4 regions of the Pseudoalteromonas sp. Hal040 genome follow, and region 3 is predicted to be linked to each of the others. Evidence: predicted binding sites of a transcription regulator. Region 3 holds the regulator's gene; each other region holds the start of a gene.

Region 1 (4,091 bases), 140 kb from region 3:
TGCCTAAATGCCGGTTAAGAAAGTTAGCAGGCAAATACACATTGAGAAGACCCGCTATGAATAAGCCCAGCATTAACCAAGGCGCTGAGAGTAAAAATAGATGCCAAAAATTATTGAGTAAGTCCATCGATATCCTCCAGCGTCGTTAGTATTGAACAGTTTTCAGCAGGCTCTTCGCCGCCACAACATTTATCTGCTAATAATGAAAGTGAGTCATAAAAGCGAGTAAGCTCTGCAATTCGTTGTGCAACGAGATCGCGTTTTTGTAATGTCATCTCTTTAACTTCATGACAAGAATGCTGATCTTTATGAAACTTAATTTGCAGTAGCTCTTTAATCTCAGCCAGGCTAAAGCCAACATTCTTTGCTCTGAGAATAAACGTCATTTGTTTATAGTCATTCTCAGAATAAAAACGATATCCCACGTCTGAGCGCGAACTTGGCGTTAACAAACCATGCTTTTCGTAGTACCTTAGCGTATCTGTTGAGACACCCAACTGGCGTGCAAACTCACCTATTTTCATCACCGTCTCCATTGTGAAGCGTTTAATTATTATGCTCACTATAAACCTTGGAGTACACCCCAAGGTCAAGCAATAAATTAAAAAAGGAAAGCACATGAATATTACTGTCCTTGATGCAGCGACATTAGCCAACACGTCGTTAGATGCCCTAGCGCAATTAGGTAAATTAACCTGTTACGACTTAACCGCCCAAGAGCAGGTTGTTGAGCGCAGCCAAGATGCCGATGTCGTTATCAGTAATAAAGTGGTGATTGATCAGCACGCTATGAGCAAATTACCTAATTTAAAATTAATATGTGTTGCAGCGACAGGGACTAACAACATTGATTTAGGTGCAGCAAAAGAGCATGGCATCGCAGTGACCAATGTCGCAGGTTATTCAACGCCGAGTGTAGTGCAGCATACCTTTACCCTCATCACTAATTTACTGGGTAATACTCACAGATACATTAATGATTGCCAGCAAGGCTTATGGCAACAAAGCCCAATGTTTTGCCGTTTAGATTACAGCTTTAATGAAATTGCCAGCAAAACACTGGCTATTGTTGGTTATGGCTCGCTGGGTAAAGCCGTTGCCGATGTAGCGCGCGCTTTTGGTGCCAATGTTATAATCAGCGAACGAAAAGGCGAAACGCCTCGTGAAGGTCGTGTTAGTTTCAATGATGCCCTAACCACAGCTGATATTATTAGTGTTCACTGCCCGCTTACTGATGAAACACGCAACCAAATCGGCGCGGCAGAATTAAGCATGATGAAACCGTCAGCTATTATTATTAATACAGCTCGTGGTGGAATTATCAACGAAGCCGATTTAGCTAATGCATTAGCTAATAATGTCATTGCCGGAGCCGGTGTTGATGTACTCAGTAAAGAACCCGCAGAGCAAGAAAACCCGCTGGCACAATACAAAGGTGCAAACTTATTACTTACCCCACACATTGCATGGGCCAGCCAAGAATCTATCGTGCGCTTAGTTAACGAAATTGCGTTAAATATCCAAGCATTTAATCAAGGCGAAATGCGTAACAGGTTGGTCTAAATCGCAATTTATTAGTCAATAGAGCTAAGTAGTTAGTAATTTATAACTTAGCCTTTTGACTAAAAACAACATAAACAATTGATTTAGTTATGATTTAAAAGTTTGGCAAGCAGTTTGCTATTAAGTGAATAACTAAAAAACAATTTCTTCGGGATAAAAGAACATGAAAAAAGCACTTCTAATTGCCGCGCTAACTGCACCATTTTTAACTGGTTGTGTCATTGCTGTTTCTGACGGCGAAGCCGATACACATTGGGCGGGAAGCTCATCTAGCTGGCAGCAACAACATAAAAATAATCGTGAAGTGATTTCTAATCTTGCATTAGATACAAGCTACCAAACGGTATTAAACAAACTAAATACACCTAACTTTACCGAGTTATTAAAGCAAGATGATGATGTGTATCAAGTATTATTCTATGCAACGCATAGCATTCACTCTGATGGCAAGATGACTAAAGACGAGTGTACGCCACTCGTATTTAAAAATGATAAGTTAATTGGTGTGGGTGATACTATTTATAAATCACTTAGCAATGGCTAATAAGAAATTTAAAACGGGTGAGTAGGCAATCGCCTACTCATGTTCATTTACTGCAATCATTCTCGATACTATCTGATCTCGTCCGGCATCCTTAGCCTGATAAAGACCTAAATCGGCTTCTTCAAGTAAGGTTTGCTCAGCATAAACCTGACCATTTTCAGTGGTCGCAATACCAATACTAATTGTGACATGGTCAGCATTTAGCGACGCTTTGTGCGGGATGTTTAACTCATTCACGGCATTGCGCAGTTTATTTGCAAACGACATAGCCTCTTTCGCTGAAGTATTGGGTAACACCGCAGCAAACTCTTCACCACCATAACGAGCAACAAAGTCACTGCCTCGTTCACACGCCCCAACTAAGGCATGAGCAATTTGTTTTAAGCAATCATCACCTGCTCGGTGACCATAGCAATCGTTGTAACGCTTGAAGTGATCAACATCCATCAATAACACCGATAACGGGGTTTGATCTCGGCGGCAACGACGCCACTCTCGCGCTAAATTTTCATCTAAATAACGTCGGTTTGGGATCTCGGTTAGGCCATCAATTGAGGCGAGCATTTCGAGTAAGTCATTTTTTTGTTTGATCAGCAGCTGGTTACGCACTCGGGCACGCACGATAGCTGCACTAAATGGTTTAGTGATGTAATCCATCGCACCTAATTCAAGGCCCTTTGCTTCATCATCGTGACTGGTATTAGCAGAAATAAATATTACGGGCAGCATACTGGTGGCCGCGCTTTCTTTTAACTTAGTAAGCACTTCGTAGCCGTCAATGCCGGGCATTACAATATCCAAGATCAACAAATCAACACTTTGCGTTTTTAAAAACGTCAGTGCTTTTTCGCCACTCTCAACACAAAAAACATCATAGTCTTGCTGCAATGTTTTCTCTAATACCAAGCGGTTTAACGGATCGTCATCAACAATCAGTACCTTGGCTCTTTTCAACATCAGTAGATCCTTGTTCGATGATAAATGCGATGACCTGTTTTATTTGCCATTGCAACTCATCATTTAATTGTTCGGGCAGTTCACCATCTGCCTTAAGCCTAGCTTCACATTGCTGAGCGCACGCTGACAATCGCTTAAAACCGAGATTTCCGGCTGACCCTTTTACATTATGAACCACACGGACCAACTCATCGGTAGTTTTTAATGTGGAGATTTGTAATAACTGCTCTGCTGCCATAGTCGCAAACTTTGATAACATAGTTAATACTAACTTAGTATTGTTTGCAAACTGAGACAGTATAAAAGCTTGATCAAAAAAGACTTCTTTTGTGTTATCAAGTTCACTCATTGCTAAAAACAACTTACTAGCAACAATCGGTTTAGTTAAATGCTTATTCATCCCCGCCGCGATTGAATGCTCAATATCCTCACTTTCACTGTGTGCAGTGAGTGCGTAAATCGGCATTTGCTCTTTGGTGAATGACTGACGAATAATACGCGTTGCCTGGCAACCATCCATCTCTGGCATCTGAATATCCATAAAAATGAGATCGGGCCTTAAGCTATTTGCCAGTTCAATGCCTTTTTCACCATTTTTTGCACACACAACGGTGACATCAATTTGCTCTAGAATACTTTTAATAATGCTTAAATTAAGCGGGTTATCATCCACAGCGAGTACTAAAAGCCCTGATAAGTCAGTACTTGAAGGCAGTGAAACCAGCTCTTTTTTCGCAGGCTCCGCGGCTTTATCAAGCTGTAAGCAAAAGCAAAATTCACTGCCTTTGCCTTTTTCGCTTTCAAGTTTAATTTCGCCTCCCATTAACGCAACTTCGTACTTAACAATCGCTAAGCCTAAGCCAACTCCCTGATGAGAGCGCGTTAATGATTCATCACCTTGAGTAAATGCATCAAATAAGCGGCTTTGATCTGCCTTGCTAATACCAATGCCCGTATCTTTAACAGTAAAACAAATGAGTTGTTGCTCAGCTGACTCTTCTACCAACATTAAGTTTAATGTCACTGT
Region 2 (4,091 bases), 480 kb from region 3:
TTGCTCAGGCTCTAAATAGGATAAAACAATGGTTTGAATCTGCGGGTGCTCATTACGAATAATATTCGCTACTTGTTTTGAGTCCATCCACTTCAATGAATCAAGACCTTTCGCTCCTGAGCCCATAACAATTTGGTCGATAAGGCTGGCAGCCTTATCTTCACCAAGTGCTGCAGTAAGCGCTTTTTTGATAAAGTCTTCAGATTGGAAACCAATGGTACTGAAGCTTTGAATTTGCTCAATAAACAAATTATGTACTGCGCTAATTTTCGCTTGCGATAAATCATCTAGCGCAGCCATTGCCATACCCACTTTTTGCACTTGCTTTGGCTCTAAGTGTTTAAGGATTTGCGCAGCATCTTCTTCTGACAAGCTCAGCAATAAGATTGCAGCCTTATCAACACCGTCTAATTTATCAACATCAAACGCCGGTGGTAGTTGTTTTTGTTCTTGATCAGTCATCTTCTGTTAACCACGCTTTCACTACTTGAGAAGACAGTTCTGGTTCATTTGCAACCAATGCTCGAACTGCTTTGAGTAAATCTTCATCGCCATGTAAGTCTGGCAGCTGTAGTGTACCATCACTTGAGAATCCTACAGCAGCAGAGTCAAATTCTTTATTTAGCATATCTAGCGTACTATCACCAATATCTACACCTGCACTTAATGCATCTTCATCATAATCTTCAAGTGTATCGTCTGGGTAGATTAGACGTTTCAGCATTGGTCTTACTACGAATACAATCAGTACGATGATTACCAGTGCACCTAATGCTAAGCGTAGCATCTTCATGAACCAATCTTGTTCCCAAAGCGGCACTTCGGCTGCCATTTCTGTGTCTTCGCGAACAAATGGCACTGTGACAACTTCAAGTGCATCACCACGTTGCATGTCAAAGCCTACACCACCTTGTAGTAAACGACGGATATTTGACAATGCTTCAACAGAGCGAGGAACCATGGTCGTTTCACCGTTTTCACCTACTTGTGGTACATAATCAACGGCAACTGACACACTGATACGACGAATAACCCCTGTTTGCTGACGTTTATGTGAGATTGTTGTATCTAGCTCGTAGTTGCGTGTTGCTTCTTTATGCGAACGACTAGGATTCGTTGCTGAACCCGCACTGCCTTGGCCTGCAATTTCAGGAATATTAGAATTTACTGGCGGCTGATTTGTGAGTGCTCCTGGAATACCCACAGCAAGACCACCAATGTTATTTTCTTCGAATGTCGTTTCACTGCGCACAGCAGGTAGGTCTGGGTTATAACGTTTTTGTGTTTCTTCTACGGCGCTAAAATCCATATTTAAATCAACTTGCGCTGTATAGTTACCTAAGCCCACAACAGGAATAAGGATGCTGTCGATTTTATTTAAGTATTCTTCTTCACGTTTACGCTCAATTTCATATTCTTTGCGAGAGCGAGCAGCAAGTGAATTTTGTGAACCTGAGTTAAGTAAGCGACCATTTTGGTCAGTTACAGTAACGCGCTCTGGCGATAAACCTTGCACCGCTGATGCAACAATATCAACCACTGAGTCAATTTCTTCACCATCAAGTGTACGACCACGTTTTAAGGTCAATACAACAGTTGCTGAAGGTTGCTTTTCACGGCGAGCAAAGACGTTTTCTTTTGGAATAGCTAAAAGCACTTTGGCGCGAGTAACATTTTTTAGCTCTTCGATGGTACGCGCAAGCTGTTGCTCACGACCATGTTTTAAACGTTCACGTTCAAGGCGTTGGCTTACACCAAAACCCATATCTTGCATGATGATGTCAGTACCTGAGCTTGGCGCTTGCTCTAGGCCTTCACGAGCCATCAATAATTTAATGTTTTGGTATTCACCTTCTTCAACAGAGATGACATTACCATCAAGTTCGTAATCAATCTTTTGTGCGTCTAAAAAGTCCAGCGTTTGAATAAGCTCTTCCGTTGGCATTTTACCAAGCGGACGCATATCTGGCTGACGAGCCCAGATAATAATAAAAATTGCGATAGCCAAACATATTGCCAAAGCAATCACTAAAGTAACCTGGCGTAAAACGTCTACACCGTTTAAGGCACTTAAGTAGCCTGACTTTTGCTCTTGTTGATCATCGGTATCGTTTGAATCGATACCACCGCCGGCTAAGGCTAGATCAGTTGATTGATTAGATTGCGCCACAATAATTCTCCACTACCTAGTTAAACAGGCATGTTCATGATTTCTTTATAAGCTTCAACAAGCTTATTTCGAACCTGTACTGTTGCTTCAAAAGCGACTGATGACTTTTGCGAAGCAATCATAACGTCAGCAAGAGAAACACTGCGGTCGCCCATTTCCATTGCCGTTACTTTTTGTTTTGCTTCTTGTTGTAAGCCATTCACTGTATCAAGTGCATTGGTAAGTAAATCACCAAACTGTGCCGATGATGTTGGCTGAGTTTGTGTTGGTAAATTATTAATTGAGTTACTACGACCTGCTTCTAAGGCCATAGATTGCATTTCTTGAAATAATGCGCTGTTTTGAACTTTCATAATACTCTCTGACAATGCAGTTTACTTATGCACTCATAAAGCACAAATCATGCCACAAAATAAACCCTTATATATCAACAGTTTAACTTGTTTATTTTGTTTGTCAGAGTTTTGACAGCAAACAAGCTCACAAAAATGTGAGCTTGCTTAACTAACTTTTTGGTGGGAGTTTATGCAGGTAAGGCAATACCCAAGTCACGCATTTGCGCCAATTTATAACGTAACGTGCGCGGACTAATACCTAAGGTTTCTGCAACCTCTTTACGCTTACCATTACAGCGCGCTAAGGTTTCTAAAATAATACGATGTTCTTTGTCTTTAAGCTCGTCTTTGTAGTTACCCTGCTCACTCATTTGTGGCACAGTATCTAGATTAACCTCAACAGGCTGTTCTTGATAGGCCGGTGCATTGTGTGGTGGCGTAGCGACTGGCTTTATATCCACCGTGAGCAACTCTTCAATAAAGACATCATCTTGATGAATACTGTTACCATCACATAATATCAACGCACGTTGAATAACATTATCAAGCTCGCGCACATTGCCCGGCCAAGCATGCGCTAACAGCTTTTGCTGAGCTCCTTCGGTTAACAGCGCAATGGGCTCTTTACTTTTCAAACAATGACGCTCAATTAAATGCTCGGCCAATACAATAATGTCACCCGGACGCTCTGCTAATGGTTTCCACATGAGTGGGAACACATTTAAGCGATAATATAAATCTTCTCTGAACAGGTTTTCGCTCACCGCTTCTTTTAAGTCGCGATTACTTGTAGCCAGTACGCGTACATCAAGCTCTATGGTTTTACGGCCACCTAAACGTTCTACTTCACGCTCTTGCAGTACACGCAGTAATTTAGCTTGTAAGCCTAAATCCATCTCCGTAATTTCATCAAGTAAGATGGTACCACCTTGAGCTTGCTCAAATTTACCAGGACAGGCTTGAATAGCACCGGTAAATGCCCCTTTCTCATAGCCAAATAAGGTTGCTTCAAGCATATTTTCAGGAATAGCAGCACAGTTAATAGCCACAAAGGGGGCATCGCTACGGTTTGATTTGTCGTGGATAAAACGAGCTAAAACCTCTTTACCTGACCCACTTGGGCCAAGCACCATAACACTGGCATCTGAGCGCGCTACTTTACTGGCAAGTTCTAATAACTTAATGCTCGATGGATCGGCAACAATTGGGCCATCGGTTTCTTTTTCCTTTTCAGGCAAATAACGACTCACCATGTTAAGAAGCACTTCTGGGGCAAACGGTTTTGCCATGTAATCAATCGCGCCTAAACGCATTGCCTCTACAGCATCATCAATGGTGGCATAGGCTGTCATCATTAATACCGGCAACTCAGGATAATTAAGTTTAATGCTTCGTAACAGGTCAAGGCCGCTCATTGCGCCCATTTGCACGTCACTAACAACCAATGAATAGCTATTTTGCTTAAGTAAGATCATCGCTTGTTCAGCGCTATCTGCAGCAACGCAATCAATACCCGACATTTCAAGGGTATCGATCAGTGCTTCTCGTAAGCCTGCGTCGTCTTCAACGACTAAAATAGAGTTAGT
Region 3 (4,091 bases):
AGAAAGTTGACGGTTTATCAAAACTTGATGGCAATTTTAGAAACCCGTAAAGATCTAAATAAAACCACCCGCGAAGAAACGCTAAACAGCTTACTCGACGAATTTAGCATTCAACATATCCGTGACAGCCAAGGTATGGCGCTGTCAGGTGGCGAACGCCGCCGCGTTGAAATTGCTCGCGCATTAGCCGCAAATCCTAAATTTATCCTTTTAGATGAGCCTTTTGCTGGTGTTGATCCAATTTCAGTGTTAGATATAAAGAAAATTATTGAGCACCTAAAAAACCGCGGTATTGGGGTACTCATTACTGACCATAATGTTAGAGAAACCCTTGATGTTTGTGAAAAAGCCTACATTGTTTCTCATGGGGAGCTAATTGCATCAGGCACACCTGAGCACGTATTAGCTGACCAAACTGTACGTGATGTATATCTAGGCGAGCAATTCAGGCTGTAACCATTACGCCACCGACTAGAGCATCTGCTAGACTTATAACAATGACAATAAATCGATAATGACTTAACTGTGTTTGCACAGTCATCGATAACTTAAAAAGGATTGTTAGGGATACATGAGGCAATCATTACAGCTGCGCATGGGCCAGCAACTTACAATGACTCCACAACTGCAACAAGCGATTCGTTTGTTGCAGCTCAGTACATTGGATCTCCAGCAAGAAATTCAAGAAGCGCTTGATAGTAATCCCCTACTTGAAGTGGAAGAGGCTGATTACAACGAAGAAAGTATCGGTAAGAATGAGCAAAAAGCGGAATCTGACGATATGCAACTGAGCGCGTCTGCAGAAGAAGCACCTAGCGAATACGAGCAAGAAAGCAGTGACGCCCTCAATAAAGACACCGTAAGTGATGACTTAGCTATGGACGTCACGTGGGACGAGTACATGAGCGCAGCCCCATCAACATCATCAGGACCGATGCCTGAAGATGAGTCTATTTACCAAGGCGCATCAACTGAAACCCTACAAGAATACCTGATGTGGCAATTACAGCTCACACCATTTAGCCCAACTGACGAAGCGATTGCCGTAGCCATAGTAGAAGCCATAGACGACTCAGGTATTTTAACGATCAGCTGTGAAGATATTGTCGAAAGCTTTAATCAAAATAACGATGAAGAAGAAATCGAACTTGATGAAGTTGAAGCGGTCTTAAAAAGAATACAATTATTCGATCCTGTTGGTATTGGCGCGCGCAGTTTACAAGAATGCCTGTGTATTCAGCTTCGTCAATTTGACGCTAGCACACCATATTTAGCTGAAACTAAAATGGTTTTATCTGAGCATATCGAATTATTAGCGAGTCGCGACTATCGCACTTTGATGAAAAAGACTAAGCTTAAAGAAAATGAGCTTAAAGAAGTGATGACGCTTATTCACAGCTTAAATCCTAAGCCTGCGGATAGCATAGTACGCGAAGAGTCTGAGTACGTTATACCTGATGTATCAGTGAAAAAAGTAAAAGGTCGCTGGGTGGTTGAGTTAAATCCAGATTGTATGCCAAAGATTAGAGTGAACAGCCAATATGCGGCTATGTCTCGCTCAGTAAAATCGAGTAGCGACAGCCAATTTATTCGCTCTCACTTACAAGAAGCAAAGTGGTTTATTAAGAGCTTAGAAAGCCGTAACGATACGTTATTAAAAGTAACCAACTGTATCGTTCAACAACAACAAGCTTTCTTTGAGCACGGCCCTGAAGCGATGAAGCCGATGGTGCTAAATGATGTTGCTGAAATGGTCGAAATGCATGAATCGACAATTTCACGTGTAACAACGCAAAAATATATGCATACCCCGAGGGGTATTTTTGAGTTGAAATATTTCTTCTCAAGCCATGTCAGCACCGAAAATGGTGGTGAGTGTTCTTCTACGGCAATACGCGCTTTAATCAAGAAGTTAGTGGCTGCAGAAAACTCAGCTAAACCATTGAGTGATAGTAAAATTGCAGATATATTGGCTGAGCAAGGAATTAAAGTAGCTAGACGTACAATTGCAAAATATCGTGAGTCTCTAGCAATACCTCCGTCTAATCAGCGTAAGAGTTTGATTTAGACGTTTTACATAGAAGGAAAAATGCTTATGCAACTAAATTTAACTGGTCGTCATGTAGAAATCACTGATTCATTAAGAGACTATGTAAACACCAAGTTTGCGAAACTAGAAAGGCATTTTGACCATATAAATAATGTTCATGTCATTCTAGATGTAGAAAAATTAAGCCAAAAAGCAGAAGCAACTTTACATGTAAACGGAGGCGAATTGTTCGCTTCTACAGAACATCAAGATATGTACGCAGCCATTGACTCACTGATCGATAAACTTGATCGCCAAGTCATTAAACACAAAGAGAAATTAGCTCGACATTAAATTATGAAACTAAGTTCACTTACTAACCAGGACTGCAGCAAAGCTGCGGTCCTTTTTAATAGCAAAAAAAGAATTCTTGAATATATCAGCGAACTGGCCCACCAGCAGCTTCCTCATTTATCGCAACAAGATATCCTAGATGCTTTGCTCAACCGAGAAAAACTAGGCAGCACCGGCATAGGTCGCGGTATTGCTATTCCCCATGGTCGAATGAGCGGTGCCGATGAGCCCCATGCGTTTATCATAGTGAGTGAATCACCCATCAATTTTGATGCTATTGATAACCGCCCGGTTGATATATTTGTGGCACTCATCGTACCAGATGGTGACTGTCAGCTTCACCTAAAGACCTTATCAACAATTGCTGATAGACTTAAAGATAAAGAATTTTGTAAACAGTTACGCAGTGCTACAACCGATCAGCAACTGTTTCAGGTCATATCAGCAGAGGCATAAATGGAATTAATTATTATCAGCGGTCGCTCAGGCTCAGGTAAATCGGTCGCTTTACGAGTACTTGAAGACTTAGGCTATTATTGCGTTGATAATATTCCAGTGAATTTACTGCCTTCACTCGTACGTAGCGTATCTGATAATTACGATAAAATAGCAGTCAGTATCGATGTACGTAACTTACCGAAAGAGCAGCAAGAATTTAATGATATTCTTGAATACCTACCAGGGTTTGCAAACCCAACGCTATTTTACTTAGATAGTGATGATCAAACCCTGATAAAGCGCTTTTCAGAAACACGCCGCTTACATCCATTATCGATTGATTCTTTGCCACTCGATCTTGCTATTAAACAAGAAAAAATCTTGCTCGATGTACTGATTACTCGTGCTGATTTTATGATTGATACCACTGATTTGAGTGTTCATCAGTTAGCTGAATCAATTCGCGAAAAGATCTTAGGTAAAAAAGATAAAAAGTTGATTATCACCTTTATGTCGTTTGGCTTTAAGCACGGTATTCCAAAAGAAGCTGACTACGTATTTGATGCACGCTTTTTACCCAATCCACACTGGGAGCCAGATTTAAAGCCGCTAACAGGCCTTGATCAACCAGTAAAAGATTATCTTGCGAGCCACAGCATAGTGCAAAAGTTCACATGGCAAATACAGACCTTTGTGCAAACATGGTTGCCACATTTAGAGCGCAATAACCGCAGTTACTTAACTATCGCAATTGGTTGTACCGGTGGCCAACACCGCTCTGTTTATTTAGCGCAAACAATTGGTGAAAGCTTTGCGAAAAGCCATGCCAATGTAAAAATTCGTCACCGTGAACAAGACATTTAATTAGGCACCTAGAATGCACGCTGAAGATACTTTTTTAATTCAAAATAAACTTGGTTTACATGCTCGTGCTGCCACTGTTTTGGCGCAATTAGCGCTGCAATTTGATGCCAAAATTACGCTTTATCAAGACGATAAAGAAGCCGAAGGCGACAGCGTGTTAGCGTTAATGCTACTTGAAAGCAGCCAAGGTAAAGAAGTTCGTGTTGTATGCGAAGGCCCAGATGCTGATGCCGCATTAACGGCAATTGGCGAATTAATTGCGCAACGCTTTCACGAGCAAGAATAGCATTTGCTAAGCCTTCGGGGTTTACGGTAAACTTAATTCGGATATTTAAAATTCCCTTTAAATATCCTACTTTTATATCGCTCGCTTCTCTAAATTACAAAACTCTTAATAAATTTATCG
Region 4 (4,091 bases), 2.2 Mb from region 3:
CGCAGGTATTGGTGATCACCGATCTTGTTCGCAGAAATAATATTAGCGGTTTATTAATCGCAACCACAGATTCCAATTACCTTGTTGAAAGAGCTTTAAAAAAGTTACACGACAACCAGATCCCAGTGATCACCTTTGACTCTGATCTACTCGAAGAAGATCAGCAGTACCGTTTAGCTTATGTGGGTACCAATAATTTTGATTATGGGGTGGCCTTGGGGAACGAATTAAAAAAATTCACCAACAAGGCAAATAATCAAGTTTGTATTCAATCAGGACATTCAACAACGCCTAATTTAAACAAGCGTATTGAAGGTGTTCGCTATGCCTTATCAGGGCAAACAGAAAAACGTTTAAGCGGTGAAAATGGCTGGAGTGAATTTGACCGTTGCCCTTTATATAGTTTAGGTAAGCGAGAGGTGTCACTCGGTCAACTCGACAAACTGCTTAACCTTGAAAATCCACCACTATTTCTAGCGGTAGCCGGTTTTGCTCAATTTAACCCTAACTATGCAAACGTGATTGCTAAACATAAACAACGTATTGCCAATCAAGAAGTGGTGATTGTTTCTGCCGATACTGAGCAAATGCAATTAGCAGTATTACAGCAAGGATTATCATCGGCCAATATTGGTCAAAACCCTTTTGAAATGGGCCGACTTTCTGCCGAGTTGATGTATCAATACCTCACTAAAGGTGAACGCCCAGCTAAGTCTCACTATTATTTAGACTTTCATTATTGTCAGCAAAGTAATGCAGGTACTTGCACAGTTAATCACTAAAACTTTGATCTCACTAAAGTGCAATTAACTCGATAAGCGCTAGACTTACCACAACTTGATTAATTGTAAGGATGTAGCCATGACACACCTAGTTAGTGATTTGATGACGCCAGACCCATTCGCCATTAACGCGCAAAATACCCTGCATGATGCTCATAATCTAATGAAAGAGAAAAATGTCCGTCATATCCCAGTGATTAATGAGCACGGTGGTTTGGTTGGCATGTTAACGCAAAAAATCATGATTGCTCAGGTAATGAATATCATGGCTAATTACAGCGCCAGCGCCCTTGAACGCAAAGAAAAGCAAACTAAAGTGGTTGATATTATGGCAACCGATTTTACCAGTATCTCCCCAAATCAACCGCTACACGAAGTTGCTAAGTTTTTTGTTGAAAACCGTCATGGCTGCATGCCGGTGGTTGATAAAGATAACAACCTAGTGGGAATTCTAACTTCATCAGACTTTGTTCGTTTAGCGGCGGCATTACTTTCTTAACTCGTAACTTTGTATCTGCACACTGAATTTTTTACAGAAGGTGTGCAGAGTTTTCATACTCCCTCATAACCACAACTACTCCAGCCCAAGACAAAATCAAATTAACCATTTATATTCAACACCTTATAGTTTTATGATTATCAGGCACAACGCTTGCTTCTATGTAATTACACATGCTTTTTAGATTAAAAGCGAAAGGAAATTTACAGATAATCTCGGAGGAGTAATGAGTAATTCATCATCAAAAGTCGCAGAATTTACAGCACCTGGTGTTAAAGACCAAGCTGCAGCGGACACGATTGCTATTCTAGACCAGCGCATGGTCGCTTTAATCGATTTACACCTCACTTTAAAACACATTCATTGGAATGTTGTTGGCCCTAATTTTATTGGTGTTCACGAAATGCTTGACCCACAAGTAAGCGCAGTGCAAGAGATGACTGACACGATTGCAGAGCGTATCGCAACCATGGGCGGCGTACCTGTTGGCACACCTCAATCAATTGTAGAACGCCGTACTTGGCAAGATTATTCAATTGGTAAAGGCTTAGTGACTGACCACCTAACAGCGCTTGATAAAGTGTACAACGGTGTTAATAAAGACCACCGTGCAGCTATCGATAAGCTTGGTGAGCTAGACCCAGTATCTGAAGATATGATCACCGGCCAACTGGCTGACTTAGAACAATTCCAATGGTTTGTTCGTGCACATATCGAATCGTCTACCGGCGAATTGAAAGGTTAAACCCCCTAGGTCTATCCGAAGACCCCTTGCCCAGCATTTGCTGGGCTTTTTTATGCTTTGTTACAACCAACCTTTATGTTTAAAGAACAAGTAAGGTGCAAAGCCAGACAGCAACATAATGCCAATTGCAAACGGGTAACCCCATGCCCATTGCAGTTCAGGCATGCTGTTAAAATTCATCCCATAGATACTGGCGACAACGGTCGGCGGTAAAAACACCACTGAGGCAATAGAGAAGGTTTTTATAATTTGGTTTTGTTCGATGTTAATAAAACCCTGAGTCGAGTCCATTAAAAAGTTAACTTTATCAAACAAAAATGTACAGTGAGACATAAGGGTATCAATATCGAGTACAATTTCACGTAGTGATTCGCGGTCTTCTGTCGGCGCTCCTAGGTGGCGCAGTAAAAACGAGATATTCCGGCGCGTATCCATCAAACATAAACGCACTTTACCGTTATTATCTTCAAGGCGCGAAATTCGACTAACAGCTTCTTCTAAGTCTGAGTCATCCTCTTCAAGTACATAGGCACTGAGTTTTTCTAATTGGTGATGCATGTCTTCAAGCATATCAGCATGGTTTTCGACTTTTTGGTCAAATAAAGTCACCAAAAGTTGCTTTGGATTATCACACGCTACCTGCCCTTTCCGAGCACGTAGTCGTAATAGACGAAAATCGGCTAATTCATCATCGCGGATTGTCAGCAAGCAGTTGTCTTGTAGCAAACAAGCTACGGTTACCGTGTTAAAGCGCCCTTCATTTGGAGACATGAAAAGCGCATGCACATGCAAGCCTTCATGGTCGATAAAACAACGGGAAGAGGCCTCGATTTCTTCAACATCATCAGCACCGGGTAAGGTGATATTAAGCGTGCTTGCCAGCGCTTGCCGTTCTTCTTCAGTCGGATTTATGGTATCAATCCAATGAGCATTTTTTATGGCGGTTGAAAGAGGCGTATCAGCAGCTGGCTCAGTTTCTGTGATCACACCTTTGTCTATAGAAAAAAATCGTAACATGCGCCCTACCCTGAATAATCAATGTATAGCAAATACTATAGCTGTTCACGTTAATGAACAATGACAATGCTACTAATTACCGGGTAAAGCAGAAAAATAATTTAAACCTAACATCAATTGCTTATTTCGCTTTTTTGAAGCGCACCACAAGCATACCTATCAAGATGATGCCAAGGCCTAATAAGCAGGGTACAAAAGCACTTTGCAGGGCAACATCAAACGCTAAAAAGTCGGGGTAACCGGTTTGCCAAAGCGTCCATTCATACCCGAGTTTTGATGCAATATGCTCACCGCCGCTACTAAGTACGATGATTGCATCATTGTTATCTGGGTTAATACGAAGCGTGCTATTTATTGCCGGTTCATTTGCGCCGTCATGGCCAAACACAAAATCTCCCGATGCTGTTGGCGCATAAAGCATGGTACCTAGCCCCCAAATTGGTGCGCCTAAGCTAATAGCTAATGGCTCTCGCATGGTACTGATCATTTGCGGGCTTAACTGCCCTGTTTGAGGTGATGTTAATGCTTGCACTAAAGCGATTAAGTCATGGCTACTTGCCAGTAAACCTGTTGCTGCTGCCGATGCGTATTGAAAATGCCCAGCAGCTTGCCCGCTTTTATCATAAGCAGGTGCGATATTGTCTAACTCAGTTAGTACATCGTAACTGGCATCCATCATATCGACTGGCTTAAAAACGTTATCAGCCATCCAAGTTGTAAAGCGTTGATTCGTTTTCTCTTCTACCAGCAGCTCAAGCATCAAATAGCCGCCCCCAGAATACTTAAAATCGCCCACAGGCTTGGTGACTTTTATTTCACGCACACCCGTTGATGATAGCGGCTTGTTGAGCGACTCAAGCAAGCTTGGTATGGTTTCATTTAGCTCAATATCAGCAAAGCCTAAGCCATCACCAAGCCCCGCAGTATGAGATAACAGATGAGCAAGGCTAACGGTTTGATTATCAAACTCTGAATCAGGTAACTGCCACCCCGTCAGTTGCTCATTAATCGCGTGATCTAAACGAATTTGTTGTTGCTCTGCCAGAGT

What was found. Region 3 encodes sigma-54, which starts transcription at its own class of promoters, with help from an activator protein. Its sites were predicted from a motif close to GTTGGCACGNNNNTNGNNT; they were not measured.
Region 1: a site for sigma-54 is predicted at 1,665-1,683, ahead of P4S60_RS13715 (DUF3192 domain-containing protein). Genes of this name have one in related genera too.
Region 2: a site for sigma-54 is predicted at 2,562-2,580, ahead of fliE (flagellar hook-basal body complex protein FliE). Genes of this name have one in related genera too.
Region 4: a site for sigma-54 is predicted at 1,422-1,440, ahead of dps (DNA starvation/stationary phase protection protein Dps). Genes of this name have one in related genera too.

The regions. Positions count from the first base shown of each region.
Region 1 covers NZ_JARLUU010000001.1:2,956,039-2,960,129, forward strand. Annotated here, with positions in the region: gene P4S60_RS13700 (SO_0444 family Cu/Zn efflux transporter) at 1-127, opposite strand, end outside; gene zntR (Zn(2+)-responsive transcriptional regulator) at 111-524, opposite strand; gene P4S60_RS13710 (D-2-hydroxyacid dehydrogenase) at 619-1,563, shown strand; gene P4S60_RS13715 (DUF3192 domain-containing protein) at 1,727-2,107, shown strand; gene P4S60_RS13720 (GGDEF domain-containing response regulator) at 2,141-3,064, opposite strand; gene P4S60_RS13725 (response regulator) at 3,033-4,091, opposite strand, start outside.
Region 2 covers NZ_JARLUU010000001.1:2,620,576-2,624,666, forward strand. Annotated here, with positions in the region: gene fliG (flagellar motor switch protein FliG) at 1-462, opposite strand, end outside; gene fliF (flagellar basal-body MS-ring/collar protein FliF) at 455-2,170, opposite strand; gene fliE (flagellar hook-basal body complex protein FliE) at 2,191-2,523, opposite strand; gene P4S60_RS12155 (sigma-54-dependent transcriptional regulator) at 2,694-4,091, opposite strand, start outside.
Region 3 covers NZ_JARLUU010000001.1:3,096,551-3,100,641, forward strand. Annotated here, with positions in the region: gene lptB (LPS export ABC transporter ATP-binding protein) at 1-456, shown strand, start outside; gene P4S60_RS14365 (RNA polymerase factor sigma-54) at 572-2,068, shown strand; gene hpf (ribosome hibernation promoting factor) at 2,096-2,383, shown strand; gene ptsN (PTS IIA-like nitrogen regulatory protein PtsN) at 2,387-2,839, shown strand; gene rapZ (RNase adapter RapZ) at 2,840-3,685, shown strand; gene P4S60_RS14385 (HPr family phosphocarrier protein) at 3,699-3,971, shown strand.
Region 4 covers NZ_JARLUU010000001.1:892,516-896,606, reverse strand. Annotated here, with positions in the region: gene P4S60_RS04065 (substrate-binding domain-containing protein) at 1-782, shown strand, start outside; gene P4S60_RS04060 (CBS domain-containing protein) at 862-1,281, shown strand; gene dps (DNA starvation/stationary phase protection protein Dps) at 1,508-2,026, shown strand; gene corA (magnesium/cobalt transporter CorA) at 2,087-3,043, opposite strand; gene P4S60_RS04045 (serine hydrolase domain-containing protein) at 3,165-4,091, opposite strand, start outside.